3 regions of the Exiguobacterium sp. BMC-KP genome follow, and region 2 is predicted to be linked to each of the others. Evidence: riboswitches for the same ligand, from Rfam matches in the RefSeq annotation. Region 2 holds a riboswitch; each other region holds the start of a gene.

Region 1 (7,803 bases), on a different contig from region 2:
TGGACCTGTACGAACACGAAGCCCGTCTGCCGTGACCTTTACTTTATACGTCGTTGCAGCTTCAACTTTCGAAGCACTCGTTGTCGCAAAACCTGAAACTACCAAAGCTGTCATTGTCATTGTTGTAAGTAAACGTTTCATTGAGTGTATTTCCTCCTTAAAAATCTGAAGCGACAGAACTGATCATTACAAAATTGTAAGATTTTATGTATATTTATTTATTTTAGGGAATGATTTTTCGCCTGAGATGATTATAGCATCGTCAATAACACAAAAATATTTCAAATGTATTTCAAAATTACGCAATATTAACATATATTGTAATGGTAAAATAAGCAAAAGAGCTGACCGTAAGTCAGCTCTTGAGAGTAGTGAAATTTTAATTTGATGTGTCTGGCGAGAATACGCTTAAATGCTGCGGAAGTACTTCAACAGTTACGGGAACATGACCGGCTGTATCTCCATCGGCATTGATCGGTAATTCTTCTTTTGAACGAATCTCGACGCGTGTCGTCGTGAAGTGTTCGATTTGATCTGCCTTTGATAATCCACCAGTAATGAGTTTAGGTAACGCTTGAAGCGCATCAAAGAAGCCGAGCTTCGTAATAATGAAACCGTGCAAAAGTCCATCATCGACTTTCGCGTCTTCAGCAAACGATTCGAATCCGCCGACGGAATTTGTCAAAGCAATGATCAACAAGTGTGCTTCTCCGTCGAACTGCTTCTCAGCAGAATCGATTTCAATTGGATAAGGACTATGATCTTTAAAGGCTTTCAGACCTTCAATGAAATAGGCAACCGATCCGAGCGATGTCTTTTGTTCGACGCTAACCTCTTCGACAGCTTCTGCGATCAGACCAACGGCGATGACGTTCATGAAATAGTGGTCATCGTACTTACCGATATCGAGCGGCCGGGCAGGGGCTTCTGCTAGAATCTGAATGGCCTCTTCCGGATCAGTCGGAATGTGTAAAGCGCGTGATAAATCGTTCACTGTTCCGAGTGGTACGATGCCAAGAGTTGGGCGATGTGGTTGCTCAGCGATCCCAGTAATGACTTCATTAACTGTTCCGTCACCTCCCATGGCGATGACAGCGTCGTAATTAGACTGAGCGGCGTGACGTGCGAATTCTGTCGCGTCGTGTTCTTTTTCCGTGAACCGGACGTCGACGGTTTGAAAACGAGTAGCGAGTGTTTCTTCAGCGAGCGTCGCGTGTTTTTTTCCAAGTTCTTTACCGGAAGACGGGTTGATGATCAGCATGGCTTGAGACAAATTGAATTCCTCCTTCAGGACAATCTGTTGACTTTTTCCCTGTCCGGTGAAAACATAATCCAAATTCTTTTTGGCAAATAAAAAACACCGAGTAGGCACAAAAGGCATACTCGGTGCTAAAGAATAGGGTTCAATTTTTACTGTGACGGTGGAAGTTCACCAGCAGCAGGACGAGCTTCTTCTTCGACATCCCAACATTCCGTGTTTTCAATATCGAGTGCTTTGGCAGAGAAGACAGGATCGAGTCCCTGCTTTCGTTGGTCCTGGTAGTCTTTTATGACTTTGAGGGCAATACCGCTCAAGAGAAGGATTGACGTCATGTTGATTAATGTCATACCTGCCATGAATAAATCGGCAAAGCTCCATACCATACCTAGGCTGAGAACAGATCCGATGAAGACGAAGCCCATTGTCGCAATACGGAAACTGAAGACGGCTGCCGGACTTTGTTTGATGAACTCAATGTTCGTTTCACCATAGTAGTAACTACCTACAATCGAACTGAATGCGAACAAGAAGACACAGAGTGCGATGAACGGTGGGGCGATTGCGCCGAATTGTTCAGAGAGTGCGTTTTGTAACATGCCGATTCCTTCGCCGTTTCCAGCGGCATAACTATCACTAAGGAGAATGATCGTTGCTGTTGCTGTACAGACGATCAACGTATCAAGGAATACACCAAGTGTTTGCAAGAAACCTTGTTTTGCTGGGTGTGAGACTTCAGCAGCAGCAGCGGCGTTCGGAGCAGATCCCATACCAGCTTCGTTCGAGAACAATCCACGTCTAACACCGAGTGAAATCGCAGCACCGACCGAGCCACCGAATGCTTGCTCGATCCCGAAGGCACTCTTGAAAATCATTGCGAATACACCAGGAAGCTCAGTGAGATTCGTGACGACGACATAAAGGGCAGCAAGCAAGTAAAGTCCTGCCATGATGGGAACGACGATTGCAGAGAATTTCGCGACGCGGTGAACGCCACCAAAAATGACGAGTCCCGTCAAGACGACAAGTACAGCACCGACGACAGCTGTATTGATGCCAAACGCATTGTCAAAAGCAGCGGCGATCGTGTTTGATTGAACGGAGTTGAAAATAAGTCCGAATGTAACGGCAATCAAGACAGCAAAGACGATTCCGAGAGCCCGATTTTTTAAGCCCTTTTCGATGTAATAGGCAGGACCACCACGGTACGCATTTGATTTCGTATCGCGTACTTTATAGACTTGAGCAAGTGTACTTTCGATGAGCGCTGTCGCACCACCGAGAAGAGCGACCATCCACATCCAGAAGACAGCACCTGGTCCGCCAAGTGTGACGGCAATCGTGACACCAGCAAGGTTACCAGTACCGATCCGTGTCGCAGCACCGATGAAGAACGACTGGAGAGAAGTGATACTTTCCCCTTTATCGTCTGTTGTTTGTTCACTTTTATCGAGCGTGACCCGGAACATCTCTTTTAAGTACGTAAACTGGATAAATTTAGTTCGGATCGTGAAGTAGATCCCGCCGCCGATCAATACGGCAACTAGCACGTACGCACCTAAAATATTGTTGGCGTAATCGACACTTCCTTGAATGACTTGCTGAATGGCGTTCATGATGGTGTATTCCTCCCAAAGAATAATAAAAAGCTATACGCTAAATTATACGAATTTTCTGACAATATGCAATAAGAAATTAAAATAAAATTTTAAAACTTAATAAGGTTAACTAAAAAACAGGAGTCTCACATAGGGAAGATATACAAAAGACTGCCGTCCCTTAAATAAGGACGACAGTCAAGTGAAGCAAGATTATCCATATTGTAACAATTGTTCGTAAAGGTCATCGAGTTTCTCTTGAATGGTCTTAGAGACCATGTCAGTCAAGCACTCACGTTTGGCTAGTTTTCGTTCAAGTCGCTCGATCTGTACTTCTAACTCATGTTGTGCCAAGCGTTTTGGTTTTTGTGGGGTTACGTGGAGTGGGGAAGACGCAGCGAACTCAGTACGCTTCTGTTGGGCATACGTATACGTACCGTGATAACGCGTCAGACCATTTTCAAGCCAAAGGATCTGCGGAAAAAGACGATTCAAGAAATAGCGATCGTGCGAGACAGCAATCAGTGTTCCAGAAAAATTCTCGAGTGCTTCTTCAAGTGTCTCTCTTGATTCAATATCCAAATGATTCGTTGGCTCATCAAGAATCAATACGTTGATCGACGAATGAACGAGGACGGCGAGTTGCAATCGCACACGTTCGCCGCCGCTCAGTGAAAAAATAGACCGGAAGACAGTCGGTCCAAAGAACAAAAACCGAGCAAGAATATGGCGGGCTTCCGCTTCCGGGATGGCAATCCGTTGCCTGAACCAGTCAATCAATCGAGCGTCCTCTTCGAAATGGGCGTGTTGAGACAAGTAACCGACATGATTTGATGGTCCACGCGTGAGTGTGCCCGCGTCCGGTGATAATTCGTCAAGTAGTAGTGATAGTAATGTCGACTTTCCGCTTCCGTTCGTTCCAACGATCGCAATTCGATCCTGGGCCATGATTTCAAACGAAATCGCATCAAAAAGTTGTCGCGTCTTGTAAGCAAAAGACAGTGCTTCAGCACGAAAGACGACTTGGCTCGTGTGATCGGTAGAAGTGAAGGAGACGTCAGCGGTTTTAGCTTCGAGTTGCGGTCGTTTAATCCGTTCGATTCGCTCGAGCGCCCGCTCCATCGATTTTGCTTTACGGAATAATTTTTCACTCGGTGGAGACGCTTCGTTCGCCCATTGTCTAAGTCGACGAATCGCTTCTTTCATCTTCTTGATTTTTTTCTGCTGCTCTTGATAAGCATGGAACTGTTCGAGCAGACGACGTTCTCTCTCGACAACGAACGCACTGTAATTGCCCGTGTAAGATGTCAATTCACCATCCTCAAGTTCAACGATTGAGGTAACGACAGCATCTAAGAACACTCGGTCGTGAGAGACGAGTAGGACGGTTCCGGTATAATCGCGTAAAAATTGCTCGAGCCATTCAACGGCAGCTAAATCAAGATGGTTCGTGGGTTCGTCAAGAATGAGGAGACTCGGTTCCATCAGCAACATACGACCGAGACAAATCTTCGTCTGCTCACCGCCGCTTAACTGATGGAAGGGGCGAGTAAGTAAAGGACGGAGATGTAAACCGTTCACCATGCGCTCAATCTTCGAATCGAGTAGATACCCATCTTTTTGTTCGAATGCATTCGTCACGTCCGCATATCGGACGAGTAATGCCTCGAGGTCGGATGGTGCTGTTGCCATCAATTGTTCCAACTGTTGCATCCGAGAACGAATCGAGAGGATTTCGTCAAACGCTGTCCATAGGACGTCGAGTCCGGTCATCGTTTCGGCGTAAACTGGAAGTTGTTCCAGGTAGCCGATTGTCAAACCACTCTTTTGATAGATGACACCACCGTCCGGCTGGTCGAGTCGAGCAAGTAGGCGAAGTAGTGTCGTTTTGCCACTACCGTTTCGTCCGATCAAACCGACACGGTCGTGTTCGTTTAAGAAGAGGGAAACGTCTGTCAAGATCGTTTCGCCTCCAAATTGTTTTGTCAGGTGTTGAATGTCGCAAATCATCATAATCAATTGATCCTTTCGCGCGCATCAAAAAAAGGAGAGCGCAAATAGCACTCTCCTTGACGTGTGAAAGATGCGCTTTGCTGTATTTTTCGTTCATGAAGTTCTAAAAAGGGCAGACGGGTGCCTTAGAACGCCATTCCATGAAAAATCGCGCGCAACAGATATAATTGTTCCATTAACCAGTGTTTGCACGCGGCAAAGTCCATCTTTTCACACCACCTTTCGTTTCAGATACATGTAGTTTACCATTATTTTGTTAAATGGGAAAGTCTGAATTATTTGAATACCCCAGCAATCGAGCTAAAGAAGTCACTCAGACCATCAAATAATTTAGCGAAGAATCCTTTCGTCTCCTCAGACGTTGCAAACGCATGGATGTCTTGACCGGCATTTTTCAAGCCGCTCTCAATTTGTCCCCAGTTGATGTTCGCTTGCTCCATTTGATTGAACAAGTTCGTCAATCGATCCATCTGTGCATCAGATAATTGGATGTTGTTGTTTTGAATGACTTGGACGATCAGATTTTCAATCTCGACTTTAGTTTCCGGTTTTTGATTTGCAATCTCAGCCTTGATCTCATTCATCAAGTCAGCGACTTTATCCGTTCCAACGGTCTTCCCGACGTCAGATGTGACCGATAATTCTTGCTGTGCTAAATCCTTGCGTTCGTCACTCAGCTTGATTCCAGTCTCAGCAGAAGTTTGATCATAGGCTTTCATGATTCCTGTCAGGGCCGATGTCCCGGTCACCTTGTAGGGAGAAGTGATCGTGATGTCGGCATCTTTGACACCTGCTGTGACGAGAGCGTTGAGATACATATCCTTCGTCACCCACGTGATGTTCTCCGTCGAGACGGAAAGTCCATCGCCTTTTTCCGTCAGTTCAATCTTAGCCGACGAATACATGTTGCCACCTTTTTGCGACTGTGGAATGTTTTTCCCGAGGTATTTTTCTTCGTCGGCAGAGGTTGCGATAATCGGCGTGATGCCCTCCGGTGCATTGAGACGTGAAAGGACCCAAGCCTTATCTTTTGCGCCGAGCGACTCCCCGAGTGTGACGATCGTCTTATCGACGACTTGTTCGGCGGATGCGGCTGTCGGGAGTAATAAAGCAGAAGCGATGATGGCTGACGCCATGATTTTTGTTGGTGTATGCATGATGAAATCCTCCAATGTATAAGTAAGAGTATTGAATATAGTATCAGGTACTAAAATTAGTGTACGGGAACAAGATCCATTCGGAATCGGTCTGTAGAAGGAGACGGTATCCGCCTTCTGACACTCCATAGTATAGCGAAAAGAGGACAACTTGACTTCCATTTTCAGCATGCTATAGTGGATGGGAATCGAATAATGACCACTAGGGGAGTCGGTAGGCTGACTGAGACGAACGAAGACGTTCGGACCCTTTGAACCTGATTAAGTTCGTACTTACGGAGGGAAGTGGCGTCAAGTCTTGTTCTTCTTGCGCCATGCCCGTGTGTTTCGGGGTGGTGTTTTTTCGTTTCATAAAAAACGAGGAGGATGAGATCATGACATTCACACAAGAAATCAAACAAGCAGCACAAGCGTATTGGGAGAGTAGTTTTACGCACCCGTTCGTGCAAGGAATCGGGGAAGGGACATTACCACTCTCGAAATTTCGGCATTACGTGATGCAGGACGCTTACTACTTAAAACACTTTGCGAAGATTCAAGCGAAGGCAGCGTCAAAAGCAGACGACTTTGCGACAATCGCAACGCTTGCCGAGCATGCGACTTCGACATATGGGGCAGAACTGAGTCTACATCAATCGTTTTTTGAACCGCTTGGTATTACAAAAGCAGACCTTGAAGCATTCGAACCAGCACCAACAGCATATGCCTATGTGTCGCATATGCATCATGCGAGCGAGGGGACACTCGGTGAGACAATTGCTGCCATCTTGCCATGTTACTGGTTGTATTATGAAGTCGGTCAACAATTACTGACATGTACGCCAGAAGAAAAAATCTATCAGCAATGGATCGACACGTATAGTTCGGAGTGGTTCGAAAAGGTCGTCTTTGAACAGATTGCACGGCTCGATGCTTTGGCTGAACAAGCCAGTCCTACAGAACGCGAACGGATGAAACGTCATTTCGTGACGAGCTGTTATTATGAGTTGCTGTTTTGGCATATGGGATGGACAGAAGAAACATTCACGTCGGTGTACGAGACGATTCCGGCGCGAACAGTATCTTCCTAAACGGTTAGATGGTAGAATTAGGTATATCATTTAGCGGAAGTAGGGATAGGAATGGAAATCATCGTGATCGTACTTGCGATCAGCGCCGCGTATGCCGTGCAACGCATGCTGGGTAAAGTTAAAGTAAGATTTGTAGGACTCATCATTCCAGCGTTGATCGTATTATCTGGTATATCCGCATCGACTCGAAACTTCAAGGTAGCATATAGCATGGGGAGCTACATTTCTGCTGTTCTTGTCATTGTCGTCTATGCATTACTGACCTATTGGTTATACCGCGTCTACTATCGTGCGAAAGAAGAAGCGGAATATCCGTATCAATCGTTAAAAGACCGAGGCATCCTTTAAAGGAGTCTCGGTCTTTTGTGTATCATATTCTCATTTTTTCCAGTTTTTAAAGCCGTCACCGAATTCGAGATGCAGTTGATTGGTAAAGGCACCGTTCTTAAAGACCGGTACATCGACTGGTAAGGTGCCTTGCGGCTTAAACGTTCCGAAAATCGCACGGATACCAGCAGGCAGGTTAGGTCCTGCAGATTTCAGATTACCAGCTTCGGAGTCTGGTCCGTTCGGATCCCCTTTGAAGCCATAGACGAGGACGTGCGCCGGTGCGTCCGGTTGAACGGCGACATCGTATGGATTACGGAGGCTAAGTAAGACGGAGGGGGTGTCTGTTTGGTTCGCATAGCGGAAGATTGAAGCCGGAA
Region 2 (7,803 bases):
CTTATGTATTGGCTGCCATCAATATCATTGCTGCTGATTCAATGGAAGAAGCCTCTTTGATTGCCTCCAGCCACTTGCAGGTGTATATCGATATTTATACCAATAATCTCAGCCAACTCATCCCACCAAAGAAGGATTTCCTTGAATCCTTATCTCAGTATGAGCTAGAAATCCTGCATTATAAGTTAGGGTATACGATCATGGGAGATGCAGAGACGGTTCGTCGAGAAGTTATCGAGTTTCAAGAGAAGTATGAGGTAGACGAAATCATTGCCTTATCAAACATCTATGACAGTAAAAAAGAAATACAATCATACAACATCTTTAAACAAGTAAGCGATTCCTTAAACAACGAAATAAAATAATACTGAAAAGAAGTCAGCGAAAACTAAGTTGAGCAGAGATTGTCCATTCGTAAACGTTGTAAAAAACTGATGGTTCTTTTAACAAATCTAAAGAACAAAAATAGTTGGAATAAAGGAGAAGACTGTATCGATTATTTATGATATTTCTGAATAAAATCCTTTATCATTCCTTTTATGTTGGAGGAGTAAACGACTAGAGAAACTTTCGAAATCATCAAAAAAACAATATAATAACTGACGCTTTTTTTTGCCCGCAATGGATCCAACCATTGCGGGCTTCTTTTCTTCCTTGGATTTGTATACACCCATCCTCTATTCCCTTGGGTTTTACTAAGAGAAAAACGAATTCGTTTTTCGTCCATAATATCGAAAGAAGATTTTTCTGATTTATCTTCTGATGAAAAATAAATATTGATACTCTCATAAATTTAGCTACTAATAAATCTGAGGTCTTTTTGACTATATCTTGCTTAAGCTTGGTTGAAGTTGATAAAAAATACATACATGGGATACACATCCTAAACTTCAATATAGAGCAAGAAAAAATGTGATATTTGAACTTGGATTTTTTTATGGAAAATTAGGTCGGTCAAATGTATGTTGCTTATTAAAACAGTCCGTTGAAAAATCAAGTGATCTTGATGGAATTGCATATATTCCTTTTACAGAGTCTATTGATGAAATAGAGTATGACACCCTTAAAGAACTAAGAGAATCTAATCTAAAAGTAAAAATTTGAACTGAATGTATGGCACAACATTTTTTAATCATTGCGTAAAAGAGTAGGAGCTTGACCTCTTATTTTAGAGATCACACTCCTGTTCTTATAATCTATACTTGCAAACATCATTTATCTTCAATAAGGTTTATCGTCTTATATTTATCGACCGTTTAATATGAACTGAAGAAAATTCATAGAATAAAAGAAGAAATGAGGCTTGATACTCCGTACTTTATCACAAGATGCTAGTTAGTATGGGTTACTCTACTTTCGTTACACCTAGATGTTCTCGAAGTGTATTTCCTGTATAGGTGTCTTTAAACAATCCTCTTTTTTGTAATTCAGGAATGATCATGTCTACAAAATCTTCTAAACTTGACGGTAGTGACGGCGGCATCAAGTTGAAGCCATCTGCTACTCCCTCGTTAAACCAAAATTCCAACTGATCCACAATTTCTTCCGGAGTACCAATCAATGTCAGGTGTCCTCCTCCTGCTGCTAAATAGCCTAATAGTTCTTTGAGCGTCGGATTTGTATCATCGATAATCTCTAGAATCGTTCGGTAGCGTCCGATGGGTCCGGAAAATTCCTCGATCGATGGTAAGGTCGGAATCTTTGCTTCGAGATCCCATGTGGAGCAATCTTGCTGCAAAAAGAAACTCAATTGTTTCAAAGCATTTTCAACCGGTAATTTTTCATCTAGTTCGGCTTTTTTGGCTAGTGCCTCTTCTCTTGTTTTACCAACATACGTTACTAAGCCTGGGTATATCTTAATCTTTCGATCTGGTGATTCAGTTTGTGTAATTTTCTTATGGAGTTTTTCACGAAAAGCATGGGCTTGTCTAAAATTCCATGACACAGAATATACGGCATCCGCATGTTTGGCTGCAAGGGCAATCCCTTCTTCAGAAGCCCCCGCTTGCATCGCTACTGGCTTTCCTTGGGGACTACGCGGCGTAGACAAAGGACCTTTTACGCTGAAATAGGCTTCAGAATGATCGATAACTTGTATACGTTCAGGATCAATCAATTGGTTATCTGATCGATTCGCAAGAAAAGCCGCTTGATCCCAAGATAAAAATAGCTTCTCCATCAATGCTGCGAATTCGTTCGCCTTATTATACCGTTCCTCCCTCGGTGGAAGTGCATCCATCCCGTGGTTTAACGCTTCCCAATCCGTCATCGAGGTCACTAAGTTCCAGCCTACCCTCCCCTTCGTCACGTGATCTAGGCTTAGAAGTTGCCTTGCTGCTGTATACGGATTGGAGAACGTGCTCGATATCGTAGAAACTAATCCGATATGATCCGTCACTTGAGAAATAGCCGTTAGATTAATTAAAGGATCCAACCAAAAGGCAGGTAAATCAGTTGCATTATTAGCCGGAAAGGATTGATTGTCCGCAAAAAATACTGCATCCAAACGTCCAGCTTCCGCTATTTGAGCCAAACGCTGATAATAGCGACTCTCTCCGATCTCTTTAATCGCGGAATCAGGTATTAACCATGCGGCTTGGTGATGACCACATCCATATAACAAAACACCAATATTTAACTGATTTCTATTCGTCATCTTCTGTTCACGAATCCCTTCTCTTACAAGCTAAGAATCTTTTAAAACGATCGCTTCAATTCATTGTTAACCCACCATCGACCGTTACGTTTTGACCGGTAATCCCAGATGCTGCTTCTGATGCCAAAAAGGCAACCAGTTGAGCCACTTCTTCTGGGCTCGTCACTTTTTTCAACGGGGTCGATTGGGCAATTAAGTCAAATACTTCAGGGGTTGTCACAGCACTCGCATCTGTGACTTTCAATAACCCACCGGAGACGACATTCACGTTTATGCCATATTGACCTAACTCCGCGGCTAGGTTTCGAGTAAAGCCAATCAGACCTGCTTTTGCTGTTGTGTATTCATGATAAGGAACGACTGGGTTTTGATAGAGGTTTGTTCCAATGCTGATGATACTACCGCTATGTCGTTCTATAAATTGTGGCAAAACACTTTGAATGATGTGAAACGCTGCTTTAAGTGTTCCATCCAGTTGATTTTGATAATCTTCCCACTCTAAATCGATAAACGATTTTTGCGCAACCGGATCAAATTTGAAGTCTACTAATGCATTATTCACGACAACATCGATTTGACCATAATGTGCTGTTGCGAATTGCATCATGCTCTCGACATCTTCCCGCTTCGTGACATCTGCATACAAGGCAATTGCATTCTCTACTCCCAGTTCGCTCACAAGTTGTTCTGCCGCATCCTTGCTTTTAAAGTAATTGATCACCACTTTAAATCCGTTGTGCACTAACACCCTTGCAATCGTCGCCCCAAGTCCTCGACTACTTCCTGTCACTAATACTGTTCTGCTCATTCTTGTCCACTCCCTCATCCATTTTTGCAACTTAAATAGCGAAGTTAGTAAACAAAAAACGCAACTCTCCAAAAGGAAAGTTGCGCACGTCTAAATAATCACATAGCAAAGAACGATATCATCGTCTCCGCTTGTTCATCAGAGTTTACACTTCCCTACGCTAGTACGACCTAGTTCAGGTTCAAAGGGTTTGAGTAGCTACTCATCTCAGTTTAATAACACCCCTAGTGATTCTATTTAAGTTATCTTCACTGTAGTGGTCTTGAAAACCCCTGTCAATGATTCTGACAGATAAATTCATTTCTAGTATTCTAAGAAGCGAGTAAACGAAGTGAATCATGAGTCCATCACGATTACTCCGATACAGTGACATCCTGTACCAAACGATTCTTTTTAGCATTTTTATCTTTGATGATTCCTTGATACGAAATCGATTCATTTTTCGTATCGACTACCGTGACTTGGAAATCCGAATCATTGATATTAGCGATATGGTATAGCTTTCCCTGCGCAATCATCGTATAGGAGCCATTGAAGCGGTAAGCATGCTGCCCTTCCACTTTATGTCGCTTGACTTGATTCGTCTTAAAGTCATAGGTGCTCCATTTGATACTTTTACTTTTTTCTGAATCAAACGTGCCGTAAGCGATCAGTGATTGGCTATTTTCAGCAGCATTAAAGTTCCCTTCCGCTGCATACGCATCAAGTGCTTTGATTCGTTTGATGCCTTTGCCGTTATCTAGATAATAAGCGCTATCTTTTTCTACCCCTTCCGCATCATATGCGATTTCACGATAGACAATTCCATAGTCGTTCACTGCCACATAATGACGCTCTTGATTAGTCTTGAGTTGCTTGGATTGAAGCGTCTCCACTTTTCCTTTTGCAAGGTTGAGTAATAACACCGTCGATTTTTCCTTTGCTCCATGATCATCCCGTTGGACGTATACGTTCATGCCGTCTTGATGGAAGACACGGATGTCAGCCATTTCACGATCCGGTACCGTTAAACGATGAGAAAGCGTCTTTTTAAATTGTTTCTGTGTACTTCTGTCATAAGAATGATAGTTCAACTGAGATGCCTTTACTTCAATTCCGTATGTCCGCGAGCCCATTTCACTAGTAAATACGTCTTCCTTAGAAAGAAAGCGATAGAAATCAGCAGGGAAGTCTGCAGCGTAGCTATTGAACAACCCTGTGATATAGTTCTGCGACTCACTATGGATTTGACCGTCCAATTGGATATTGTATTGAGTAGGCTTGATGTCTCCATTTTCAATCTCGATGTTTACTTTTTTAAGAGCTTCTGCATTTTCTTTTCGTATACTCTCGACTTCATAATCCGATCCTTTAATGCTTACGGCGTAACCAAAATAACTGAGTAAGGTGACGCCAGCAATGCTTCCTACGATGATCATTTCCTTATATCGTCTCATGACTTCCTCCTTCTAATGATTAAATAGATACTTTGTGGTTCAGTAGTCGAACACATTTCCAACTTATATATACAAAATAGATGAGGATAAAGGAAAGATAGACGAATACCTGTTGATTCGGGATGAGAATGCTAGTCAAATCAAATAAGTAACGTAATGCAATGAATGGTACGATCAAGAGCGCTACATCCTTTGTGATCGTCAGCAAAGCTTTCCCTTTTTGATAGGACCGCTCCGTCAAGACGAACAAGAAGACCATCGTGATGACGAAGAGTGCGAGCGCTAGAATGACGAATGTATCGATCACATTGAAGGTATAGAGCATGTTCAACGCAGCTGATTCCCCGATGATTTTTGATGCTGCTTGTAAATGTTCCGGGAGTAACCATTCGTAGAGTCGACGACTTAGAAGAATCGTGATCCACTGGATGCCCATGAAACCACATACAAATACCAATACTGTTGTCAGTTTGGATAAGAGGATTGTGATGCGTTTACCCGGTAGCATCAATAAACGGTAGATGTACTTGGACTCGCCATACCAATCGCGGTACCAAATTTGAAAGGCATATAGAATCGTGAACATGATACCGATGGCAATCATGTACTTGAAGTAGTTGGTCGCATCGCCAAACGTCAAAGGTCCATTCAGTTGATCAACAGCTTCCATTTCCGTAAGTCGCTCTTTTTTCATCAAATCCTCCAGCTTGGATTGATAATGAAGAACCTGATATACGACCGATGTGAGTTCAACAATCACTAACATCGTCAATATCGAAAGGTATAGTTTGAAGCTTCGCTTGATTTCCTCGTTTGATAGCATAAAGAATTTCTTCATGTCTGATAGACCTCCCTCATTCGATCCTGTACTGATTTCCCGTAAAGCTCACGCATCTCTTCCGAGTCATCTTCCTGTATGATGATCCCGTTCTGAAGAAAAATAACGCGGTCGATGAGATGTTCCACTTCTGCAATCTCATGAGTCGTCATCAAGATGCCCTTCCCTTCCATATAGTGACTAGAGAAGATCCACGCAATTTGTTCTTTCGTAAATAAATCAATCCCAGCCAACGGTTCATCGAGCAGTAAGTAAGGTCGATTCATCGCAAATCCAATCAATAGATTAACCTTTGCTTTATTCCCTTTCGATAAATTGGCGATGCGGTCTGTCGCCATCAGTTTAAAGAACCCCATCAGTTCCTCTGCTACTTGTTGATCCCAATCCGGATAGTAGTCGCGCATATAGGCGACGGCTTCTCCGACGCTCATATAACCAGGCATCGTAGAAAGATCAGGTACGAAAGCGATGCTATCGTGGGTCGTTTTCCCATCCACTTTGATTGTTCCAGTATCTACTGGGACTAAGCCCATGATGGCTTTCAAGATGGTGGACTTCCCTTCCCCATTCAATCCGATGAGACAGGTCAGTTGATTTAACGGGACAGTGAACGATACATCGTTCAACACATTCTTTTTTCGACCATATGACTTTCGTAATCCACGGACTTCAAGCATCTAGCTCACTCCTTTTTCGAATGTTGTATTCTTTCTCAAAATTAATGATGACCTCTTCTAATGGAATTTGGATCGCATATATCGAATCCACAAATTGCTTCACTGCATTTTCGAGAAGTTCTGTTCGCACTCGATCGATGATGGATTGGTCCAGCGTCACCTTACTCGGCACGTTACGGTCAGTTGTAATCAACAGTTGATCTTCCAGTTCCTTATACACTTTTTGCGCGGTATTCGGATGAATTTTAAGCTCATTTGCCAGTGCGCGACGCGAAGGGATACTTTCCCCTCTTTTGAATTCGCCCATAACAATACGTTTTTTAAACCAATAAAGTACTTGTAGATAAATCGGGGTACGTTGATCAAAATGCAATAACATCACCTCTCTTAATGAATGTTGTATTAAAACACTAATACACTTTATAACTGTATGATATGGTCAGTACAGTGAGAAGTCAATGTTTTTTTATTACTCTTTTTTTATTGTTAGAAGATTGGCTATGATTCACTTTCTGTTATTCATAGTGATTTAGATTCTTCATGAATGGAGTGTCAGCATCATAAATAAAAAAATCCTTGAATGGCGTCATTCAAGGATTTGAGAAAAATAGAGATACCGCGGAATATTCGAATCACTTTACTGCAAACAATTTTTTGATAAGTTATGTTTCAGTAATAGAAAAACAAATAGGTTTAAGAAATAACACTAAATAAAAAGATACAAAATGACGTTCTATAAAAAAATCCATGGTTTATACAACCATCCTTCTATCTACTTTATCTCAAGTTGAAATGTATAAAGTTTTTATTAGAAAAATCGTCATTTTGCGTGTAATTGCAGAAAAAGTCATCAAATCCATAAGGACTTGATGACTTTTTATTAAATATCTGCCGTCTTTTTTCTCTCTATAGTAAACAATTTTTCCCCTGAAATAATCAACAATATCCCAATCACGAACTCTAACCCAATGATCCACAAAACAAGATTTGGAACTGCTGAAAATCCATTTTCTCCAATACTACCATATACATCTAACTTCTTGAGCATATAAAAATCAGTTAGGTATATAGATAACCAAAGCTTTGAAGAGCTAGCTAATAGAAAAAGAAAGCCGATTTTTCGCAAAGAAATACCCCCGATCAATATATATAACAATAATTAATGTAACACTTTTCTCTTAAAATTTCCTCGAATTCAAAAAGGATATTACCAACTTACAATTGAACGATAGATTTCGCTTTATAGAATACTTTCCCTGATTTCTTACACCTTGTAATGATAATTGAATATGGTTTTACCTCCATTGAAACGTACTAATAAATAATCTCTATAATGTAACTGATGAATCAAACTGGATATTAATGTTAGCATTAATACCTAGAATCTT
Region 3 (7,803 bases), on a different contig from region 2:
CTTGAATACTATAATAAAATATGAAAAAACATAAGTGAGGAATACGATATATGCTAAAAAAACTAATTTCTACCATTGTTTTAGGGGCATTACTTATAACAGGAACACAACCGATCGCGGCAGCAACGATTAAAGAAAAAAAGGCTGAAAATGCTGCAGAACAACGTAAATTAGAAAAAGCGATTAAAAAACAAGAGTCGAAAATTTCAAAAGAACAACGTCAAATCAATCAAATTGATGCAGCGATTAACGAAAAGATTTTCCAAGTTTCCGAAAAAAATAAACAAATTAAACAGTTGAACGTTCGAATTGACGAGTTAAAAGCAGATATCGTTCGTTACGAAGAGATGCTACAGAAGCAGGAAGAACTTCTTGGTGATCGCTTACGTGTGTTCCAAGAAAACGATGGGAACTCGATTAAATGGGAAGAAGTCATTTTTGGATCAAAGGATTTGGGTGATTTATTTAGCCGTGTCATGGCTGGGAAAAAAATCGCTGAGCAAGATGATAAAATGATTTCGGATTACATCGCGACACAACAAAAATTAGCAGAAGCAAAACAAGCACTCGTCGAGAAAAAAGCGGAGCAAATGCAAGAAAAGAAAGTATTGCTTGAACAAAAGAAAGCGTTAAAAGTTCAAATGAAAGAGCGTAGTGCTACACTGAAAAAATTACGAAAAGGTAAGACGAAGTTCACGACAGAACTTCTAGATGCAAAAGAACTGCAAGCGACTCTTGAAGCTCAAGAACGTGCGATTGCGGCAGCGAAAGCTGCTGCTAAAGCAGCGGCTGAAAAAGCAGCAGCAGAGAAAGCAGCAGCTGAAAAAGCCGCTAAAGCGAATGCTCAAGCAGCAAAACAAGCAAATAAGAATACAGAATCAACAAGTTCAGATGCAACACCAATCGTTTCAGGTGGTGGGAAATTTGTTCGACCATCTTCTGGTGGCGTCTCACAAGGTTTTGGACCAGCTAGTGGAGCAAACGGTTATACATTCCATAATGGTGTCGATTTTAAAGGTCCCGTCGGATCTCCAATCGTCGCATCAGCAGCCGGAACGGTCATTACCGCATCAGGTGGTGGACCTTACGGGAATCACGTCATGATTTCGCACTTCCTTGACGGGAAAGTGTACACGACTGTCTACGCCCATATGAGTTCATTGTCTGTTCATGCAGGACAAACCGTTTCTCAAGGTCAGCAAGTCGGAACACTTGGTAGTACGGGAAATTCAACAGGACCACACTTGCATTTCGAACTACATGTCGGAGGGTATCAATACAGTGCCTCTTCTCCTCTGAATGCAGTGAATCCATTAGCATATCTGTAATCAAAAACGGGCTTCGGCTCGTTTTTTTTTGTTCCCTATGCTACAGTTAAGGCGAAACGAATACTTGAGCAACTAGGGGAGCTGGAGGAATCTGGCTGAGAGGAAAACCAATCTGTTTTCGACCCTATTACCTGAACTGGATAATACCAGCGTAGGAAAGTTGAGCCGAACGGATATCGGAATGCGTGTATAACGCTTTTGTATAGCGTCGACTGCTTTTTTACAGCGGTCGGCGCTTTTTTTGTCGGTAACGACTCCCTTACATTGCTCGATGGGAAGGTGAGAGAAACATGAAACATGTATTGACGATTGCAGGATCCGACTCCGGTGGTGGAGCTGGAATTCAAGCAGATTTAAAAACATTTTCGGCTTTAGGCGTTTATGGAATGAGTGTTCTGACTGCTGTCACGGCGCAAAATACATTAGGTGTTCAAGCGGTGGAAGAGCTATCTCCGGAAATCGTTGATGCCCAGTTAACATCGATTTTTTCAGATATTCGTGTCGATGCGATCAAAATCGGGATGGTCTCGAATGCGCAGACGATTCGTGTCATCGCTACACATCTTCGTAAACAGACAGTTCCGATCATATTAGACCCAGTCATGGTCGCAAAAGGTGGACATGCCTTGTTACGGACAGAGGCAGAACAAGCACTGATTATGGAGTTACTACCACTTGCGACACTCATTACACCAAATTTACTAGAAGCTGAGCGTTTAACGGGAAAGTCAGTAACCAATCTAGAGGACATGCGGTCTGCGATGCATCAATTGGCTACGCAGACGGGCGCAGTCTTATTAAAGGGTGGACACTTACCCGGAGAGGCGACGGATTTATTGTTTGACGGAACGAAAGAACATCGCTTCACATCCGAACGGTTAGACAACCAACATACCCACGGAACGGGTTGTACCTTATCTGCAGCGATTGCAGCACGGATGGCGCTGGGAGAAGATTTACCAGGTAGTGTACGACAGGCAAAAAGCTATGTCACGGAAGCAATCCGTCATGGATTTGTCCTCGGACAAGGTATTGGACCGACACACCATTTTCATTCACTTTGGAGGGATGCACATGTTTACGACCATTCTTGAACAGAAACCACTCATTCACCATCTGACGAATACGGTGACGATTAACGATTGCGCAAACGTCACATTAGCTGTTGGGGCATCCCCCGTCATGGCGGAAGACATTCGAGAAGTAGAAGAGATGGTTCGACTCGCACAAGCTCTTGTCTTGAACATTGGTACACTTGATGCAGAAATGCAGGAAGCACAACGACTGGCAGTACGTGAAGCAGGACGATTGAACGTTCCAATCATCCTCGATCCAGTCGGAGCAGGAGCTACGACATTAAGAACCGATTTCTCAAAAGAATTAATCGATTTCGGATGTACGATCATTAAAGGAAATGTCTCTGAAATCAAGACTCTACTTGGAGAGAATGGACGAACGAAGGGAGTCGATGCTGTGGGAGACGGAAGCATGGATCGAGAAAGTATCCGTATATTCGCACGCAAACAGCAATCCGTCGTCGTCGTCACCGGTCCAATCGATTACATCACGGATGGCACACGCGAAATGGAATTGAACGTGGGTACTCCTCGTCTTGGAGACATCACAGGAACAGGTTGTATGACGGCATCGATAATTGCTAGCTTCCTTGGTGCAGGCTATACGGCGTATGAGGCGGCAGTTCATGGAACGTTCGTCATGGGAAAAGCAGGAGAGCGGGCAGCATCGGCACAAGGTCTAGGCGATTTTAAACGAGAGTTGTTCAATGCCATCAGCCTGATGACGGAACAAGATCTGACGGAGGTGACGGAACGTGGTAATTGATTATTCGATTTACGCCGTGACGGATCGTAGATATCATCCAGGAGTTGCTATCGAAACGGTCGTTGAAGAAGCGATTTTAGGTGGGGTAACCATCGTGCAACTACGGGAAAAAACAGCGCAAGGAAAGGAGTTCTTTGAACAGGCAGTTCAGTTAAAAGCACTCACGGATCGTCACGACATTCCATTGATCATCAATGATCGAATCGATATCGCGTTACTCGTCGGAGCCGGTTTGCATATCGGACAAGAGGACATTCCTCTAACCGCAGCACGTCGTCTCTTACCGAACGCTGTAATCGGTGTATCGGTTGCAACTGTTGAGCAAGCAATGGAAGCAGAACAAAATGGGGCATCTTATTTAGGGGTGGGGTCTTTATTTGCGACGTCATCGAAAGCAGACGCTGATGCGATGCCGTATACGACACTTCAGGCGATTCGAGAAGCGGTTCACTTACCTTTGATTGGTATTGGTGGCATTACAGCAACAAATGTCTCGTCTCTACCGATTCTACTAGAAGGATACGCGGTCATTTCTGATATTTTTGCTAAAGAAGATCGGCAGCTCGCTGCAAAGCAAATGACAGATGCTGTGCGAGAATGGCATCAATCTCTTCAGAACAGGGTATAATTCGTTCAGAGGTGATTGTATTGAAATGGCAGACGATCCGTTTTCGGGGCTATTGGATCCGGTATCGGTTAGAACCACAAATCATTCGGGTCGATAATCAGGGGATTTATCATCTAGGAAAAGTTTTATTTCCGCGTCCTAATCGTATATCCTATGAAATGGCTCTTTTATTGAAGGAAAAGTATGAGCGACGTTACAAGCGACCTTTGTATATTAAAACGAGTTCGATTGCGACAGAAATCTGGGGGCATACTCATTTAGATATTTATTATCGGATACTTCTTCGGTTGCCGATCCCAGCTTCATTGCGCCAGCGTTATACGAATCGATTAGAAAGTACAAAAGTCATCGATATCGGGGTGCGTGCTGTCGACCAAAATCGAATTGTCTGGGATATCGGAGATTTTGTCGGGGGGTGGCTCGTGTTTTGGCTCATTCGCAGACGAATGCGCTGAACTTGCAATGTCCTGTTTCTCGTGGTGCAATATATATAGAAACGAGGTGACGGACATGGACATTCCCCGTTGTGAAACGATCGCGATTGACGAACAGCGCGCGACCGAAATCGGACATGTCGTTGATACAATTCCGACGCTTGAAATTGGAAAATTGTTTAAAATTTTATCAGATGCGACACGATTACGAATCGTTTATGCTTTGACGATTGAAGAAGAATTGTGCGTTTGTGACGTCTCTGCTTCTGTTGATTGTTCGATCGCGACAGCGTCGCATCATCTGCGATCCCTATTGAAACAGGGACTTGTAAAGTTTCGTAAAGAAGGAAAAGTCGTCTATTATTCCTTGGATGATCATCATGTATCATCGCTTGTCCATATGGCGATGGAACATGTACAAGAGGGAAAAGCAGTACTTGAATGATTTTTAGAATAAACGAAAAGCGCAGCAATAGCTGCGCTTTTCGTTTATTCTTGTGCTGATTGCTTTGATATGGCAGGAGCAAAGCGATGGAAGAAAAAGATCGTTGCACTAATCATTAAAAAGGACAGAATGGACAAGCCGAGGCACATCCATTTATATGTAGCAATTAACGTATCCGATTGTTGTAATTTTGCTTGAAGGGTTTGATACAAATCATCTTTTACACGGGATAAGTCTTCAAGAATTGTCTGAGTTGTTTGAGTCGATTGTCTTGCAAGACGTTTTGCTGCTGCAGGACTTTGACGTTCATATACGACGAAAACCCGTTCAATTTCAGACTCCCATACATTGTTTCGCCGAAGTAAATCCTTGATTGCCCCCGGAGTAGTTGATGATTGATTCAGAGCGTTACGTAAATCATGAATTTTCGAAGTCGAAAAATAATATTGTTCGATGTAACGATTATCCTCATACAATAAGAGACCACGGACTGCATTTGCTCGATCTCGATTATGTTCAACTAGCTGGTCGACTTGATTAATTAACGGTATATCATGATCCTTCATCTGCGCTGTCATCGCTGCAATTGTCCGATAACCGGACAAGGCATAAATGATTGGTATAGAAGCAAATAAACTGATCAAAAGAATCAGCAGAATACGCTGACGCCATAGTGAGTGCATGCAATCATTCCTTTAAATAAAAAGACATGTCATTAGCTTAACTACTATTACAAGAAAAGTGAAGCCTGTCTATTTTTTGAATAGGGATAGGAAAGTAGAAAGTCAGCATTTTGAATAAAAAAAGCAGGAAAGCTAGTACAATCCGAGAAGCTGTTTTGTAGAAGAAAAAGCGCAGCTTAGCTGCGCTTAATGTTAAAACGAATAGGAATGTTCCTTGTAGTTTCCGAAAACCGTATGAATTTCCGAGAACGTAACGAATGCATTTGGCTCAACAGAAGCGACGATCTCTTGCAAGCGTACGATTTCGTTATTTTGAACGACAACGTAGACCATTTTTTTCGTTCGGTTGGAGTATCCACCCCGTGCATCCAAAATCGTAACACCACGACCAAGCTCTTTTGTAATGACTTCGTTGATTTCATCTGCTTTCTCACAAATAATGATACATTGCTTAGAAGCAGAATAAAAACTATAGACCGTTTGAAGGGCTTTAGCGCGAACAAAGCTCATGATGAGAGCGTACATAACGTGTTTCAAATCGAAGACCCACCAGACAAGAATGTAGATGACAAGATCTTGCATTAGAAATATACGAGGAAGTGGCCAGTTATGAAAACGAGCGAAGAAAAACTTTCCAAGAATATCGAGCCCGCCGGTAGACGCGCCACCGAAGAAAATCAATGCCATTGCAAGACCGGAGACTAGACCAGCAAAGATGGAAGCGACAAGCGGATCATTTAAAGATTCTGGAACGATTTGAGTTGGAATCCAGTCGATTAAAAAAGAAGAAGCAATGACGATAATGCCAGATAAGAACATGAATCGCTTACGTAGAAAACGGAAACCTAAAATGAAGAGTGGGATGTTTAAGAGCAACTGTGTTAAGCCGATTGGGGTATGGAAGAGCTCTTGCACAACGAGCGTAATCCCCATGATACCACCGGATCCGATATCATTTGGAGATAGTAGTAAACTGATGTAAAGGGAATAAAGTAATGTACCAATGATTAAAAAACTGATTTTTTCAACTCTCTTTTTCTGTGGGTGTGTCGTAGTAGTCATGGCAATATGATGAGTGACCTCATGCTCCTCCTTCTGTGAGTATCTGCCTGCAAGAGTACGCCCATATGCATAAAATTTCAACCCTTCTTATGAAAAAAGATGAAAAAGGGTAAGTTTTTTTAGGAAGGTGATGAAAATGAAAAAAACGTTCTTGATTATTGGATGTATCTGTTTAGGGATACTGATAGGCATTCGTATTTTTCAACAACCAGATGAAGAAAATCGAACGTCTATTTGGCATGATGGTGATATCGTAGCAAGACAAGTCGGTGCTTCGATGATGAATACGGTAGCGATTCGTCAGTTAGCCGAACAACTCCCGTTTTCATCGGAATTAGAACAGGTAGATGTTGAAGGAGAATCGTTACGGCTTGCCTATGACGTCACTGGAAAAGAGCGGCGTGCGTGGATTGGGACGGACACTGGTACATTACAAGTGAATCAGGATTTTTTAAACGCTCGTTTATCAAAAGTCCTCATGCATCATACACTCGTATTATTCTCAACGATTCCTGACTTGACTAATCTTGAAATTCACTACACCGATCCCTATTCACGTGCTGATTTTAAAATAGACCGGAAAGCATTTGATGCTTATACGCCAACTGATATCGAACGGGCCACTTCATCTTCGAGTCGATTCAACCGTGTCGTTATCGATAGGTATGTCCTGGATGTATCAAGACGACAAACCTTTTTCGAACAGTTCGTATCAGGACTTTCGATTCGAAATAATTAGTTGTATAAAACAAGAAAAGGCATTTTTCACAATCTCGACACAATGATATCGTTTACATCTCGTTCTTTTATGAAAACAATAAAACAGGTCTATTCAACGCTTGAACATCTTTTAAGATGGAAGTATGATAATAAATGAACAGACATTGTGAAGTGTTGAACAAAAGAAAGAGAGGTTTCTACGATGAACGAGGTAGAAGCATTAGAAGGATTACGGAATAAAGCAGTCAAGTCGACGCGGATGTTACAAGTGCGTCCTCTCGAGTACTTAGTTCGTGCTATGCTAGCAGGTATTTTCATTGGGTTTGCAATCATTTTTACCTTAAAGGCAATTAACGGTCTATATATGGCGGAGTCACCTGTTGCGACACTTGTCGGTGGACTAACATTCGGAGTGGCACTGGTCTTAATCGTTTATGGTGGGGCAGAACTGTTTACAGGGAATACGATGTATTTCACAACGGCAACGATGCGAGGCTATACGACGAAGATGGATACGATGAAGGTTTGGTTAATTTGTCTAATCGGAAATGGACTCGGAGGGCTAGCGTTCGCGCTACTCTTTTCTCAAACAGGAATCATACAAGAACTTGGGATGAACAATTGGTTGTTTGCTGTATCGGAAACAAAAATTCACCATTCG

The links. A riboswitch is a leader RNA that binds a small molecule or an ion and turns the genes downstream of it on or off. The one in region 2 is predicted to bind thiamine pyrophosphate.
Region 1: linked by a shared signal. The riboswitch ahead of tenA (thiaminase II) and the one ahead of ADM98_RS01510 (3-oxoacyl-ACP reductase) in region 2 are both predicted to bind thiamine pyrophosphate.
Region 3: linked by a shared signal. The riboswitch ahead of thiD (bifunctional hydroxymethylpyrimidine kinase/phosphomethylpyrimidine kinase) and the one ahead of ADM98_RS01510 (3-oxoacyl-ACP reductase) in region 2 are both predicted to bind thiamine pyrophosphate.

What each region holds. Positions count from the first base shown of each region.
Region 1 covers NZ_LGIW01000015.1:275,900-283,702, forward strand. Annotated here, with positions in the region: gene ADM98_RS06915 (M23 family metallopeptidase) at 1-141, opposite strand, end outside; gene ADM98_RS06920 (diacylglycerol/lipid kinase family protein) at 380-1,273, opposite strand; gene ADM98_RS06925 (alanine/glycine:cation symporter family protein) at 1,411-2,874, opposite strand; gene abc-f (ribosomal protection-like ABC-F family protein) at 3,070-4,866, opposite strand; gene ADM98_RS06935 (DUF1002 domain-containing protein) at 5,145-6,026, opposite strand; TPP riboswitch at 6,221-6,327, shown strand; gene tenA (thiaminase II) at 6,401-7,096, shown strand; gene ADM98_RS06945 (hypothetical protein) at 7,148-7,444, shown strand; gene ADM98_RS06950 (glycoside hydrolase family 3 protein) at 7,475-7,803, opposite strand, start outside.
Region 2 covers NZ_LGIW01000011.1:218,170-225,972, forward strand. Annotated here, with positions in the region: gene ADM98_RS01495 (LLM class flavin-dependent oxidoreductase) at 1-365, shown strand, start outside; gene ADM98_RS17080 (TIR domain-containing protein) at 913-1,104, shown strand; gene ADM98_RS01505 (LLM class flavin-dependent oxidoreductase) at 1,346-2,656, opposite strand; gene ADM98_RS01510 (3-oxoacyl-ACP reductase) at 2,712-3,464, opposite strand; TPP riboswitch at 3,600-3,700, opposite strand; gene ADM98_RS01515 (hypothetical protein) at 3,818-4,900, opposite strand; gene ADM98_RS01520 (hypothetical protein) at 4,920-5,738, opposite strand; gene ADM98_RS01525 (ATP-binding cassette domain-containing protein) at 5,735-6,415, opposite strand; gene ADM98_RS01530 (GntR family transcriptional regulator) at 6,408-6,794, opposite strand; gene ADM98_RS01535 (hypothetical protein) at 7,296-7,541, opposite strand.
Region 3 covers NZ_LGIW01000013.1:113,726-121,528, reverse strand. Annotated here, with positions in the region: gene ADM98_RS03460 (murein hydrolase activator EnvC family protein) at 51-1,328, shown strand; TPP riboswitch at 1,393-1,503, shown strand; gene thiD (bifunctional hydroxymethylpyrimidine kinase/phosphomethylpyrimidine kinase) at 1,619-2,422, shown strand; gene thiM (hydroxyethylthiazole kinase) at 2,403-3,170, shown strand; gene thiE (thiamine phosphate synthase) at 3,160-3,798, shown strand; gene ADM98_RS03440 (hypothetical protein) at 3,768-4,253, shown strand; gene ADM98_RS03435 (ArsR/SmtB family transcription factor) at 4,309-4,677, shown strand; gene ADM98_RS03430 (CHASE3 domain-containing protein) at 4,722-5,360, opposite strand; gene ADM98_RS03425 (YitT family protein) at 5,553-6,422, opposite strand; gene ADM98_RS03420 (hypothetical protein) at 6,559-7,161, shown strand; gene ADM98_RS03415 (formate/nitrite transporter family protein) at 7,345-7,803, shown strand, end outside.